2 regions of the Bradyrhizobium sp. CCBAU 11386 genome follow, and region 1 is predicted to be linked to the other one. Evidence: riboswitches for the same ligand, from Rfam matches in the RefSeq annotation. Region 1 holds a riboswitch; the other holds the start of a gene.
What was found. Region 1 has a riboswitch for cobalamin ahead of XI09_RS41175 (energy-coupling factor ABC transporter permease). Riboswitches for the same ligand answer to the same signal wherever they lie in the genome.

Region 1 (7,172 bases):
GTGCTGGGGCTCGAACCGGAGCTGGTGGGCGAGTTCAGCGAGCAGGATTTTGGCGATTGGACCGGCCGGCGGCATGATGAACTCGCAGCGACCGGTGGCGATGCCTACGCGCAATTCTGGGACGATCCGGCGCACGCACGACCACCGGGAGGTGAAAGCTTTGAGGACCAGGTCGCGCGCGTGCGACGTGGGCTGTCACGAATCGAAGCTGGACGCGCAACGCTCGTCGTGCATTCCGGCACGATCCGCGCCGCACTGTGCATCGCGCTGGATCTTGCGCCGCAAGCTGCCCTGCGCTTCGTGATCGATCCGCTGTCGCTCACCAGGATCGACCGGCTCGCGACCGGCTGGCGCGTCGTGTCGGTCAATCAGCGCGTGGCGTGAGCCGGATCAGGCCGGGCGATCCGGCACATTGGCCTGCGCGAAGGTCGCCATGCCGTTGTGAAGGCTACAGGCGAGCCGTACCAGCGGCAGCGCGATGGCAGCGCCCGATCCCTCCCCGAGCCTGAGATCGAGGCTGATCAGCGGCTGCACGTTCAGGGCGCGAAGCATCAGCCGATGCCCCTGCTCCGCCGATTGATGCGACGGCAAAAGGAACGGCTGGCACGACGGATTGAGCCGCACGGCCGCCAGTGCCGCGACCGACACGATGAAGCCGTCGATCAATACAGGGATGCGGCGCTGCGCGGCCGCAATGATGGCGCCGCAGATGGCCGCGATCTCGAGGCCGCCGACGGCGCACAGGATTTTTTCAGGCGACGCAGCCGCAACGCCATGGCGCGCAATCGCGGCATCGATCACGCGCGCCTTGTGCGCACGGCCGGCCGCATCGACGCCGGTCCCGCTGCCCGCGATTTCCTCGGCGCTCACGCCGAGCAGGCTCGCCGCGATCGCCGCCGAGGTCGTGGTGTTGCCGATGCCCATCTCGCCGAAGATCAGAAGATCGGGCTGGCTGGCTTCCGCGCGCGCGACGGCGCGCTGACCGGCTTCGAAGGCGAAGGCCAGCTCGGACGGTGTGAGCGCAGCCTCGACACTGAAATCGCGAGTGCCGCTGCGCGGCTTGTCGATGACGATGCCCGCTACCGCCTCCGGCGCCAACGTGCCGGCGTCAACCACCTCCAGGCTCGAACCAAGCTCACGCGCCAGCACCGAGATAGCCGCCCCACCGGAGGCAAAATTCGCCATCATCGCGATGGTCACTGCTTGCGGATAGGCCGACACGCCTTGCGCGACGATGCCGTGATCACCGGCGAAAATGATGATCGGCACGCGTGCCGCGCGTGGCTGCTTGGTCGCCTGCAGGCCCGCGAGCTCGATCGCGAGCTGCTCGAGCCGGCCGAGCGCGCCCGTCGGCTTCGTCAGTTGCGCCTGCCGCGCGATCGCCGCCTCGCGATGGGCCGCGGAGATATCGGGGCACTTTTGGTAGACCCATTCGGGGAGCATGCTGCCTCGCTTACGGCCTGCGCTTGAGAATGTAGCTGTCCATGATCCAGCCATGCCGCTCGCGCGCCTCCTGCCGCAGCGCGGCGATGCGCGGGCCCACCTCGGCCAGCGCACCGGACATGATGATCTGATCGGGCATGCCGAGATAAGCGCCCCACCAGATGTCGAGCCCGGCCGGATCGAGCGACTTGAACGCGGTGCCGCCATCGAGCATCACGACCACGGTGTCGACGCCCTGCGGCCAGCCGCCCTCACGCAAGCGCCTTCCCGTCGTAACCAGAAAGGGCTCGCCGATGTCGTTGAGCGGCAGCGCATGCGCCGCGCACAGCGCCTGGATCGACGTGATACCGGGAATGACCTCGATCTCCGGCAGGGGATCGAGCCGTCGCGCAATGCGCAGCGAGGAATCGTAGAGCGAAGGATCGCCCCAGATCAGCAGCGCGACCCTGCCGTCACCTTCGAGATGGCTTGCGATTGTCTGCGACCAAATCGCCGCAACCGCATCGTGCCAATCGTCGACGCCCTTGCGGTAGTCCGCCTCGCCCGCATCGCGCACGGGAAGATCGAACTCGGCGATGCGCGTGGTGTCGCTGCTGAGCACATCCGCGCAGATCGTCCGCCTGAGATCGGCGAGATCGGATTTCGCCGTCCCCTTGCGCGGGATCAGGACGAGATCGGCCGCGTTGATGGCGCGGGTCGCGGCGCGCGTGAGCTGCTCGGGATCGCCGCAACCGATGCCTATCAGGGAGAGCGTGAGCATCACGTTCGCGAAGGGCGGCCATCACGGCCGCCCTTTCGCTTGTCTCTCAAGCCGCGTTGTGCAGGCGCGGGGTCACGAGGCCGGGCGCGGTGACGCCGCGCAGCGACTTCGCCAGCGCCAGCACGGCGAGATCGGCCAGCGGCTCGATCACGATGACGAGCGCATACGAGGCCGCGAAGGTCGCGATGTTGACGAGGTTGGTCACGGCAAAACCGGAGCCATAGAGCGCCCAGAACGCCACCCAGGCGATGACGCCGGCCTGATAGGTCGTCGAAAGCGCCAGCGCCTGGCGATACCTGAGATCGACATAGGCGGTGTTGCGGGCAATGATCCGCGTGGCGATCGCCTGGATCGCAAACAGCGGCACCAGCAGCGTGGTGACGTTCATGCCGTATTGCGGCAGGTCGGCCGGCTCGAAGAGCACGCCCTGGAACAGGAGTCCGAGCGCGAGGCCGAAGGCCGCGGGCGCAGCACCGAACAGCAGGAACAAGGTCGAGCCGAGGATGAAGTGCACTTCGGACACGCCGACCGGGAAGTGCGGCAGGATCTCGAAGAAGGTGAACACGAGGCCGGTGGTGGCGAGTGTCCGCGCCGCGAACGACGTGATGCCCTGCTCGCGCACGGTCTCGGCCGCGAGCTTCAGCGCAACGCCGCCTGCGGCGATGCCGGTTGCGTAACTCAACACGAGCTTGGCGCCCGTCACGACTCCGGGTTCGATATGCATGGCTCAAATCCTTCCTGCCGTCACACCCGACGGCCTTGGCCTCAAAACGTGCACGGCCGGTCTCCTGGCTCGCGGTTCAGTGGGGATCTCCGGCCTTCCCGAGCCTTGCGGCCCAGTGGCGGTTCGGAGCCCCTCACCGCTTACAGTCGCGGGGGCGGCTGGGGTTTCGGGCGCCGCAACTGGGTCCGCCCATCCCCATTCCCGATTATGCTCCGGCGCTTTGCGCCGCATCGAGCACCATGCCCGTCCTGTGTGCCCCTTTCGCCAGCCGGGCGTCAAGGGCTGAAGAGCGACGGAAGCCATCATGACGGGTATTCTCCCGCCAGTGCGCCGAACAGGATCACCGCGGCCGTCGAGGCCGCCCCGCCCCGCGCAAGCTGCTCGGCAAGCTCGACAATGGTGGTGCGGACCAGCCGCTCGTCGGGACGCCCGAGGGATTCGGCGAACAGCGCCGGGGTGGTCGGCGCGAGGCCGTGCGCGATCAATTTTGCGGCAAGGGCCGGAAAGGTGCGGCGGCCCATATAGACCACGGTCGTCGCCTCCGGGTCGGCCAGCGCCGCCCAGTTCAGGTTTTGCGGCAACTCGCCGGTGACGTCGGCCCCGGTCACGAACTGCACCCGGCGCGAAGTGTGGCGCCGGGTCAGGGGTATGCCGGCTTGCGCAGCGGCCACGCAGGCCGAGGTGACGCCGGGAACGATCTCGTAGCCGATGCCGGCTTCGCGCAACGTTTCGAGCTCCTCTTCGAGCCGTCCAAAGATGCCGGCATCGCCGGACTTCAACCGCACCACGCGCGCGCCAGTCGCGGCATAGTCGACCAGCAGGCGGTTGACGTGATGCTGCTTGGTCGAGGGCCGCCCGGCCCGCTTCCCGACCGCAACGAGATTGGCGCCTGGACGGGCGAGATCGAGGATCGCGCCGGACGCGAGGTCGTCATAGAGCACGACGTCGGCCTCGCGTAACCGCGCGGCCCCCCTAAGCGTGAGAAGCTCGGGGTCGCCGGGACCGGCAGAGATGAAGGAGACAAAACCGCTCACCGGTCCTCCGCGATCAAATGGAAGAACGTGCCGGTGGCATTGCCCCGGCGCGAACCGGTCTCGGCGATGACCGCACCGGTCGCGTCATGCACGACCGCGAGCGGCGTGTCGGGCTGGGCGGCAATCGTCGAATAGTGGAACTCATGGCCGCGCAGGCGTGCGCCGGCGCGATGTCCCGGCATCGGCGCGGCGAGTTCGGCGAGACGATAGCCCAGATGCATGCGGCGCTTGGCAAAGCTGGTCTCCAGGCCGAGCAGGCCCGCCATCTCATGGCAGACACCGTCGGCATCGGTCAAAGCGGTTCCCAGCACCATATAGCCTCCGCATTCACCGTGCACGGGTCGCGTCTCGGCGAAGGCGCGCAGGCCGCTGCGAAAGCGCGCGTTGGCCGCGATCTTCCCGGCATGAAGCTCGGGATAGCCGCCGGGCAGCCAGCAGACATCGGCGCTCGCGTCGGGCGCTTCATCGGCAAGCGGCGAGAAGGTCGAGATGTCGGCGCCCGCCGCGCGCCAGGCTTCCAGCATATGCGGGTAGACGAAGGAGAACGCGGCATCGCGCGCAAGCGCAATGCGCTGCCCGGGCGGCGTCACGTTCACCCCGTTCGCAGCGGGTTGCGGCGACCAGCTGGCTGCCGATCGCAACACCGCATCGAGATCGACATGCTCGGCGACGAAGCGCGCGGCCTCGTCGATCAGCTTGCCGATCTCGGCCTGCTCCTCGGCCTGCACCAGGCCGAGATGCCGCTTCGGCAGGTTGATCTCGGCATGGCGCGGCAGCGCGCCGAACACCGCAATGCCGGCGTCGTCGAGCGCACGCCGTACGAGATCTTCATGGCGCTGGCTGGCGACCCGGTTGAGCGCGACGCCGGCAAGGCGCACGCCAGGACGGTAGTCGCGGAGGCCCGCCGCGATCGCCGCGGCCGTCTGCGCTTGTCCCGAGGGATCGATCACCAGCAGCACCGGCCAGCCCAGCATCTCCGCAATGTCGGCGGTGGCGCCGGTACCCGAGACGCCACGCGCGGCGACGCCGTCGAACAGACCCATCGAACCTTCTGCGAGGACAACGTCAGCGTCCGCGCCGCGGCTGACGAGATGGCTGATCGTCGCCCGATCCATCGCCCAGCTATCGACATTGACGGAGGCGCGGCCCGTAGCGGCCGCGTGAAAGGCGGGATCGATATAGTCGGGCCCGCTCTTGAAGCACTGCACGTTCAATCCGCGATTGCGCCAGGCGCGCGCGAGCGCCAGCGTCAGCGTCGTCTTGCCGACACCGGAGGCAGGCGCGGAGATGACGAGCCCTACCGGCATCAGGAGGCCTCCGAAAAGCGCGGCTCGGCTCCGACCGGCCGATAGCGGCGATCGTAATCGGCGGCATAGAGACGGCTCTCGTCGAAATCAGCCGAGCCCAATGTCTTGCCGACCAGAATGAGCGCGGTGCGCTCCATCTCGCTGCCGACAGCCGCATCGAGCGTTGCAAGCGTGGCGCGGACGATGCGTTGGTCCGGCCAGCTTGCGCGCCAGACCACGGCGACCGGGCAGTCCGCGCCGTAGTGAGGCATCAGCTCCGCAATCACCTGGTCGAGCAGATGGATCGAAAGGTGAATGGCAAGTACGGCGCCGGTGGCGGCGAAGGCGGCGAGCTTCTCGCCCTCGGGCATCGCGCTGGCGCGCCCCGGCGTACGCGTCAGCACGACGGTCTGTGCGAGCCCGGGCAAAGTCAACTCCGCTTCGAGCGCGGCCGCGGCGGCGGAGAAGGACGGAACGCCGGGCGTCACGGTGAAGGAAATGTCGAGCGCACGGAGACGACGGAGCTGCTCGCCCATCGCCGACCAGATCGAGAGATCGCCGGAATGCAGGCGCGCGACGTCCTTGCCGTCGGCATGCGCGGCGGCGATCTCCGCGATGATCTCGTCGAGCGACAACGGTGCCGTGTTGACGATGCGCGCGCCCGGCGGGCAATGCGTCAGCACGCCCTCGGGCACCAGCGAGCCGGCATAGAGGCAGACCGGACAGGCCGCGATCAGGTCGCGCCCGCGCAACGTCAGCAGATCGGGAGCGCCTGGCCCGGCGCCGATGAAATGCACCGTCATGCGCCGTCTCCTTCCGCGATTGCGGCCGTCGCGGTGCGATCCTGCGAGACCGCCCGGGTCGCAATCAATCGGGCGCGAGGGCCGGCCGCAGCGAGTGCCGCGGCTTCGGCGACCGATCCCGTGCCGAACTTTTCCGTGATGAGTTTTGACTGCGTCGGCGTGTCGATGCCGGCAAGCACATCGGGCGGCACCGCCTTGATCGGCACACCGCATTCGCGCGCGAGCTGCTTCAATGCCTCCGCGTCGGCTTTGTCGCTGACGGTCGCCACCGCCGCAAGGCCCGCGGGACCGCCGGCCGCCAGCAGCGCCTCACGCAGCGAAGCCAGCGTGACATCCCGCCTGAATCCGAGCCCGGCAACCTTCATCGGACCGCACTCCACTGCACCACGGGACGCGCCGCCTCCCAGGACCGGTAGCGGCCGAGCGGGCCGGCATGGGCGATCTCGACCCGCATCAGCTCGCCGCCGTGGCGCCGGTGCAGTTCGCCAAGCAGCGCTTCCGTCTCCAGCGTCACCGCATGCGCAACGAGCCGTGTGCCCGGCGCAAGGAGCGGCCATATGGCGTCGAACATCGCGCCATCGAGACCACCGCCGATGAAGACGGCATCCGGCGCGTCCAGCCCAGCAAGAGCTTCGGGCGCGCTGCCTGTGACAACAGCGATCCGATGCGCCAATCCGAACGCCGACGCATTGCTGCGGATATTCGCGGCGCGATCCTCGCGCACCTCGATTGCCGTCGCCGTCCCGCCGCAGAGCGCCCACTCGACCGAGATCGAGCCCGAACCTGCGCCGATATCCCACAACCGCTCGCCCGGGCGCGGTGCCAGCGCCGAAAGCGCGAGCGCACGTACCGGCCGCTTGGTGATCTGGCCGTCATGGGCAAAGAGATCGTCTGAAAGTCCTGCGCTGCGAGGAATGCCCTGAGCTCCCCTCGCCTCCACGGCCACCGCGACCAGGTTTCCGGCGAGATCGCCGGCAAAGCCATCGGCGCGATGCTCCTTGATGCTTTCGCGCGGTCCGCCCAGCGCGACGAGCGTCCAGAATGCCGAGGCGCCCCATCCGCGCTCGCTCAGCCACTTTGCGAGGTCTCCCGCGGCCTTGCCGTCTCGCACGAGGCAAATGA
Region 2 (7,172 bases), on a different contig from region 1:
GACGAATTCACTCTGCCGGACAGTGTCGAGCGCTACCCCCAATTCGAAACGATCGCGGAAGCTTTAGTTGATGCTGGATACGTACGCATCGGCATCGATCACTTTGCTCTGCCGCACGAAAGTCTTGCCCGGGCGAGGCAGAAAGGCAGGCTGAAGAGCAACTTCCAGGGCTATACTGACGATTGCGCGGACGCCCTCATTGGTCTCGGCGCGGGCGCCATCGGGCGCATGCAACAAGGGTTCGCGCGAACGCTGTCTCGGCAAAGGACTACCTTGCTCACATCACCGAGGATCGGCTCGCCACCGCAAAGGGCTATTTGCTGACGGATGAGGATCGCTTCCGCGCCGAGATCATCGAGCAAATCATGTGCGACATGGCAGTCGATCTCTCAGAGACATCCCGTCGTCACGGTCTGGATCCGAAGTTCGCCGTCGTCGATCGTTCTCGAATCGACAGCCTTATTGCAGATGGGGTCGTGCTGATTGACGATGCCCGGCTTTCCGTAGCTGATGGCGCAGAGTTCCAGTTCCTGGTTCGCATCGTCGTTCGACGCTCATCTTCCTCGGTGCGGGGCTACACACAGTCCGGCGGTCTAAACCGGCTGCGCCGAGCCGAGTCGTGTCGGGTTCGAAATCGCCATCACTTAACTGGCCTATTTTTGGCGCAGGACCACACTCACTTCTGAGTAGCACCCTATTGGCACCCGCCACCTTCAAGTTCGTGACGTTCTCTAACTCGTCCGCTCATAGATCTCAAACAGAGGCCCAAGCCGAAACTGACTATCGGTGGAACCGGTCGACCGACGACTGCCTTAATCAGGGTCCCAATCAACAGTAGCCGCTCATGCATTCGTACGTTTGCGAGATCCTTGGAGCCCGGTTTTTCGTATCGCCGCGGTGATCAAGCATATCGTTTCCAGCCAGGAAGCGCACCAATTTGCGGGTGGCCCCCGCGGCGACCGCCGGCATCACTGCCCCTCGTTGCCGACGTGCTCATGAGCTACAAACCTTCGTGTAGACTTCTAAAACTCAGGCTATACGGTCGCATACCACGGCACAATTGAGCTTACGCTGAGCTTGTGCTTTAACTGGGCTCAGATTTTCGGCGAATGTCCTCGCCGTGATCGAACCGTCGGCTGTCCTCCCTCCGCCGATGGAAGTCGGCGCGATGCGCCAGCGGTCGTTCCTCCCAGACTTTCCTTCCGCCCGGCCCGCCAAGGCCGGGCATTTTTTTGCGTTCCCAAGGCTCCCTCGAGATTATCGAGAGCGCAAATGACCACAAGCGGATCAGCTTTGTCGAGAAAAGGCCCAGGCCCGCGATCAACGGCCTAGCGGATCGGATGCAGCGCGCAATTCGCGGGCGGCAGCGACCATGTTCGCTAGCGCCGGCCGAACCTCCTCCCATTTGCGCGTCTTCAGGCCGCAGTCCGGATTGACCCAGAGCTGCGAATCCCGCAGCCGTGCCCGAGCCAATGCCATCAGCTCCTTCATTTCGCCTGTCTCGGGAACACGTTGAGAGTGGATGTCGTACACGCCTGGCCCGATCTGATTTGGATATTCGTAGTTCCTGAACGCGTCGAGTAGTTCCATTTTCGAGCGCGACGTCTCGATCGAGATGACATCCGCGTCCATTGCAGCGATCGCACCCATGATGTCGTTGAACTCCGAGTAGCACATATGCGTATGAATTTGCGTTTGATCGGCGACGCCAGATGAGCAGATGCGGAAGCAATCCACGGCCCAGTCGAGATAAGCCGTCCACTCCGATCGACGCAACGGCAATCCTTCGCGGAGTGCAGCTTCGTCGATCTGGATCATGGTCGCACCAGCGTTCTCGAGATCGCGGACTTCGTCTCGGATCGCGAGCGCAATCTGGCGGCAGATCTCGCTTCTGGGAATATCATCGCGAACAAAGGACCAGTTCAAGATCGTCACCGGTCCGGTCAACATCGCCTTCATCGGCTTCCTGGTTAGTGATTGCGCGTAGCGCCACCACTCCACGGTGATCGGCTTCGACCGCAAGACATCGCCAAACAGGATCGGTGGCCTGACGCAGCGCGAGCCGTAGGATTGCACCCATCCGTTCGTGGTAAATGCGAAGCCGGCGAGGTGCTCGCCGAAGTACTGCACCATGTCATTGCGCTCAAATTCGCCGTGCACGAGGACGTCAAGACCGATATCCTCCTGCCAACGTACGGCGCGCGCAGTCTCCTCCTTGAGGAACCGGTCGTATTGCTCGTCGCTCATCGCGCCTCGTGCATGCGCTGCACGGGCATTCCGGACCTCTGTGCTCTGCGGAAACGATCCGATCGTCGTGGTAGGGAAAGCCGGTAGTCCGAAACGATTGCTTTGGATCTCGGCACGACGGGCAAATGGGCTGGCGCGCCGGCGCATGGTCTGGTCGATCGCTCTCATCCGGACAGCGACATTGGCATCACGGATTTTCGGGGAAGTCCGGCGGACAGTCGCGGCACATTCCGACTCGGCAAGAGCTAGCGCAGCATTCTGGTCGCCTGCGAGTGCCCGCGCCAGGGTTGCAAGCTCACGCATCTTCTGAACCGAGAAAGCAAGCCAACGCTTGACGTCGGAAGCGAGTCCGGTCTCGAGTTCAACATCGACCGGCACATGAAGCAGCGAACAGGATGGGGCGATCTGTACACGATCCTTGCCAAGCTTCGCAATCGCGGGTTCCAGCCGCTGGCGGAGCGACGACAAATTCGACCGCCATACATTCCGGCCGTCGATGACACCGAGAGACATGACAAGATCACTTCGGCCGCCAGCGATGATCTGATCCAATAACTCTGGCGCTCGAACCAGATCGAGGTGCAGTCCGGCAACTGGAAGGCTCAAGGCGGTGTCCAGATTGTCGCCTAGGTCGCCGAAATAGCTGGCAACCATGATCTTGATGGCCGGCCCCTCCTTCGCGAGCCGGTTATAAGCATGTAGCAAGGATTTTCGCGCCACCTCGCCCAGATCAAGAACCAGGCAGGGCTCGTCGAACTGAACCCACTTTGCCCCGCGTTTGGCCAATTCCTGCAGGACCTCGATATAGACCGGTATCAGATCGTCCAGTAGCGAGAGTGGCTGGAACGCAGGATCGGCACTCTTGCCGAGCTTTAGGAATGTGACCGGCCCGATCAGGACAGGGCGGGTCTGGAAGCCAAGGGCCTTAGCTTCCTCATACTCCTCGATCGGCTTGCGAGAGCACAGTCTGAAAGTCTGTCCCCCGTGAAACTCGGGGACCATGTAGTGGTAGTTGGTGTCGAACCACTTGGTCATCTCCTGCGCGGGTGCGCCAAATCCGCGCGGTCCGTGACCGCAACTCGCATCCTGGTCGTCGCATTGTGAACCGCGGGCCATGGCGAAGTACGTCTTGAGCGAAACGGACTCGGCTTTCGAGGCGTAGATGCCCGGGATGGCGCCAACCATGACACTTGTGTCGAGCACCTGGTCATACAGCGAGAAATCGTTCGATGGAATCACCGTGACGCCGATAGAATTCTGACGAGCCCAGTTCGCGGCACGCAGGCCAGCTGCGTCCTCGAGCAACTGCTGTTCGCTGCTTTTTCCGGCCCAATAGCTTTCGAGAGCGCGTTTGAGCTCGCGCCTTGGACCCATGCGTGGCGTTCCGAGCGTGGCAACCGGAAGGGAGAGAAGAGACATAGCGTTAACCCCATGTTGGGGGCAAAGGCCATGGCGGACGCAGGCAGGGGAAGTCGCGCGTGCGACGGCTGCTTAGCGCACCACCGGGACACCCCGCCCGCGGACGAATAGATGCCGGGGCAGGTCTCCTGGCTCGCGGGTCATCGCTGCTGTCCGGCCTTCCCGAAGCCGCGCAGGCTTCAGTGACATCGTTGGACAGCGGCTCGCCGCTCACAGTTGCGGGGGCAGCGCCGGCATTTTCACCGGCTTCCCTCTTAGCTCCGGATCAAATGCAAACCGGAGAACCTCGACGAGTTGGATTATCGGCAAGAGAACTCTTCCGTCAACCTCTCAGATTATATCTCAAGCTAACGCTGCGACATCTGCTACGGGAATGACGTGCATCTCTTTCGTTGACCACGATGTAGAAGCGCTCTCCAATCAGCGATGTCGGAATGACCATCGGAGCTGCGTGCGCGTGGGGCCGCACGCCAGATCGGTGGAAGGGGCAAATGCGGCTTGCGCGGTCGGGACTGCTGCCTCGAGCAGAACGCATTTGATGCGAGTCCCGGCTTCCCAGCGGTTCATCGAGCACGTCCGCCATCCAACCGCCTTCTCGACCAACAGGATCCGTATTGAATAGGCCTAAGACACCTGGCGAAAGTCAGCAACATACCGGCGAGCAGGTTGATTTGCGGTGCGAGCCAGACTCCAAATGCTCGGCGTAAAGATCGGCTTGGCGTCGTTGGCCATCGAGTGCAAACCGCAGCTGACTGAGGCTGCTCTCGACTTCCGGAGCCGCCGCATATCGCGAAAGGAGCGCCAAACGCGCCGCGGCCCCGTGGCCACAAGCGGCCAAAGGCATGGCAGAGATCGAAAGCCCACATTCCTGCAACCGAACCAAACGGTTCAATGGCGGCAAACGTGCTCCGAATTCTCATCAGGAACTTGGCACCGAAGCGTTCCCCTGCGCCGTCGAATATCCGGTGCGGGACGAGGATCGGTAAGCCGCGATGGATAGGCTGAATGGAACGATCGAAACGTGTGCAAGTCGGAAAGTCGACAAAGAAGACACAAAACCGGTAAGAATTTCCGTCTGTTACCTGGCACGAAGAATGCAAGTCATCGGCATGCCCAGGCCCTCCTGCTGGGCATGTCCAGCACAGCAAATCCGGGCTGTCGCTGGCGACTGAAGTTAGCGGCGCGTGACATAGAGGGGAGCGCCTGCTCGCGCGGGACACCATCGGTCGCCCCGTCGCGTCGACGCTAACTTATTGCGCTCGCGCATAACAGGTTGAAGGTTGCCCGCTTTGAAAGACGTGTTGATGAAAAACCAGATAGGCCGACGGTTGTGAAGAAAATGTCTGGAAGACGCGCGCTATGGTTTTGTCTTGGTCCATCGCTGATCTGCCTGGTCGGACTGGCTGCGACGAGCAACAGTGTTCGTGCCAACGAAAGCGCCCTCGTCGAAAGAGTCAAGTCCACGTGGCGAGCGCAAGACGGTGAGACGATAGAACACATTCTCTCCAACGTCTCGAAGGTCGCACAGTTCGTCCCTCGAACGTGGGGCGTTGCTGAAGGATTTGACCGAGATGAATATGTTTTCGTTTCCTGGACCAGGCACCGGGACAATAAATCAGACGAACAGTACGTTATCACCTGGAAGATCGCATTCGACGGAACGATTCAACTTGCGTCGACCTATGCAAAGCCGATGGAATTGGGCTGGCGCGCCCTGGCGCTCTCGTTGATCGCCAGTGAAGTCGCGGATGGCGAAAGGGACGCAAATCATCGCTTTCTGCATGACCTGGCCAACTTCAACTTTGTCACGACCACGCGAGGTCCGCTCGGCAATCTTCTGCGGCAGGGCCGCTGCACTATCGTCGAACCTGTTGGAGTTGACTACTTGCCGAAGCCGAATGATAAGCCGACCGAGAAAGGGGGTCTGTGGCGCGTTCTGCTTTTGGTGAACTGTAATATCCCCGGGCCCCGCTTTTTTACTCACAACGGGGTCATCATTTTCGAGAAGAGCGAAGGATACGATTGGGAGCCGCAATCCTTCTTTGCCAAGCGTATCGCGGCGTTCCCTCCCGGCTCCTGGTTCGATCGCATAGAGCCGAAGGAATGGGAAGAGTTAGACGGGCGCGACAGGCCTCGGTAAATAGTCGCGCAGAGCAGGATCGCGCCGCAGCTCTTTGGGCGCCGAGCGCCTCAGAGCAACTGCAAAACATATGCGCTCCAAAGTCGCGGTGTTTACGCCTTCGCAACAGTCGCGAGCCTTCGGCCCGTGATCGGAGCGCGCGCAGAACCTATTTCCCTGACCCGTTCGCGGGCTCGATTTTGACAACGACAGCGTTCACGAACGACACGGTCGTGCCGTGGCGCCGCTCACGATGTTGAAGTCACTCGTTCCAGGGCCCACAAGAAGAACGATCAGGCACTCGTCGCGCAAAAGAACGGAGCTATCGTTCGCCGCCTGGTGGGCTACGGGCGGCAGATGACGGGCTGCCCCAGCGAGGCCTGTTCGATATGGGTTGATTTGCCGATGGGACGCCGCCCGTACGGGATGATCAACGATACACGGTGAACTTCAAATTCACGTTCAAGGAGAGCAATGTCCTGCCGTCGCCCGATGAAGCCGGCCATTTTGTACGAGGGCCCGGTCGGATCAGCTGATCTGCTGGGCGAGCATGGAGCACGGCCCGATCGAGCGTCGACGATCGATGATGCTTGCTTCTCAAGAAAAGCGGCAGTTGGTCCGCGTGGCGCGTCAATATGCGGTCAGTACCACGAAAGAGCGGCCGCCCATCGGGCAGCCTGGGTCATGAACAATCCGGTCCGATTATACGAACGGTGCGGCAGCACCACGTACGATTATGTGGAGCTCGGAGGTGCGAAAAGCCATAATGTGATCGGTATCAACGACCATCCGGCTGGCTATACGAAAGAGAGCTCCAGGTTTTGCAGGGTTTGCGCAACGAGATTCCGACTCATTTACGCAGCGAGGGGTGAGCTGAACTCCTTGGCGCCTTTGTCCAAACCGGTCAGAGGAAGCGAGACCATATTTCTACATCGGTCTTTTCGCGACAAGAATTTACGACGAACTGTCATCGCCGTCGTCGAAACCGTCGGCAGCCTTCTGTCTGCCGATGCAGGTTGGCACGAAGCGTAGCAAGGTCGCTCCTCCACGACTGACTTGCGCTCGACCGCCGAAAATTCACAGGCGCTTTTGTTCAAGCGCGTGAGAAACAGCGTTCCGAGGTCCGGCTTTCTCCTGCATCTTCGAGCGATGGGGATCTCCTCCTCAGGTCGTCAGGGTGCAGTGCGCGCCGACTGAGAGAGACCGGCGAACCTCGAAGGATACCGAGACACGCACACCGTAAGAAATCGCTTGAACCTCACGCTGCGTCAGGTCGTAGGTTGGAAATCACGACCAAGCTTTCATAAAGCACACGTCGAACGATGCTGGCCCAATAACGGACATGGTGCGGTCAAGCAGTCGAATGTGGCGGCGCCGGATCGTGCGT

Region 2: linked by a shared signal. The riboswitch ahead of metE (5-methyltetrahydropteroyltriglutamate--homocysteine S-methyltransferase) and the one ahead of XI09_RS41175 (energy-coupling factor ABC transporter permease) in region 1 are both predicted to bind cobalamin.

What each region holds. Positions count from the first base shown of each region.
Region 1 is NZ_LBKA01000259.1:125,954-133,125, reverse strand. It holds gene XI09_RS41190 (histidine phosphatase family protein) at 1-384, shown strand, start outside; gene cobT (nicotinate-nucleotide--dimethylbenzimidazole phosphoribosyltransferase) at 391-1,443, opposite strand; gene cobF (precorrin-6A synthase (deacetylating)) at 1,454-2,203, opposite strand; gene XI09_RS41175 (energy-coupling factor ABC transporter permease) at 2,250-2,927, opposite strand; cobalamin riboswitch at 2,965-3,184, opposite strand; gene cobA (uroporphyrinogen-III C-methyltransferase) at 3,230-3,961, opposite strand; gene XI09_RS41165 (cobyrinate a,c-diamide synthase) at 3,958-5,268, opposite strand; gene cobM (precorrin-4 C(11)-methyltransferase) at 5,268-6,050, opposite strand; gene XI09_RS41155 (cobalamin biosynthesis protein) at 6,047-6,415, opposite strand; gene cbiT (precorrin-6Y C5,15-methyltransferase (decarboxylating) subunit CbiT) at 6,412-7,172, opposite strand, start outside.
Region 2 is NZ_LBKA01000008.1:32,664-39,835, reverse strand. It holds gene XI09_RS02700 (hypothetical protein) at 318-686, shown strand; gene metE (5-methyltetrahydropteroyltriglutamate--homocysteine S-methyltransferase) at 1,321-3,666, opposite strand; cobalamin riboswitch at 3,768-3,970, opposite strand; gene XI09_RS02690 (nodulate formation efficiency C protein) at 4,940-5,806, shown strand.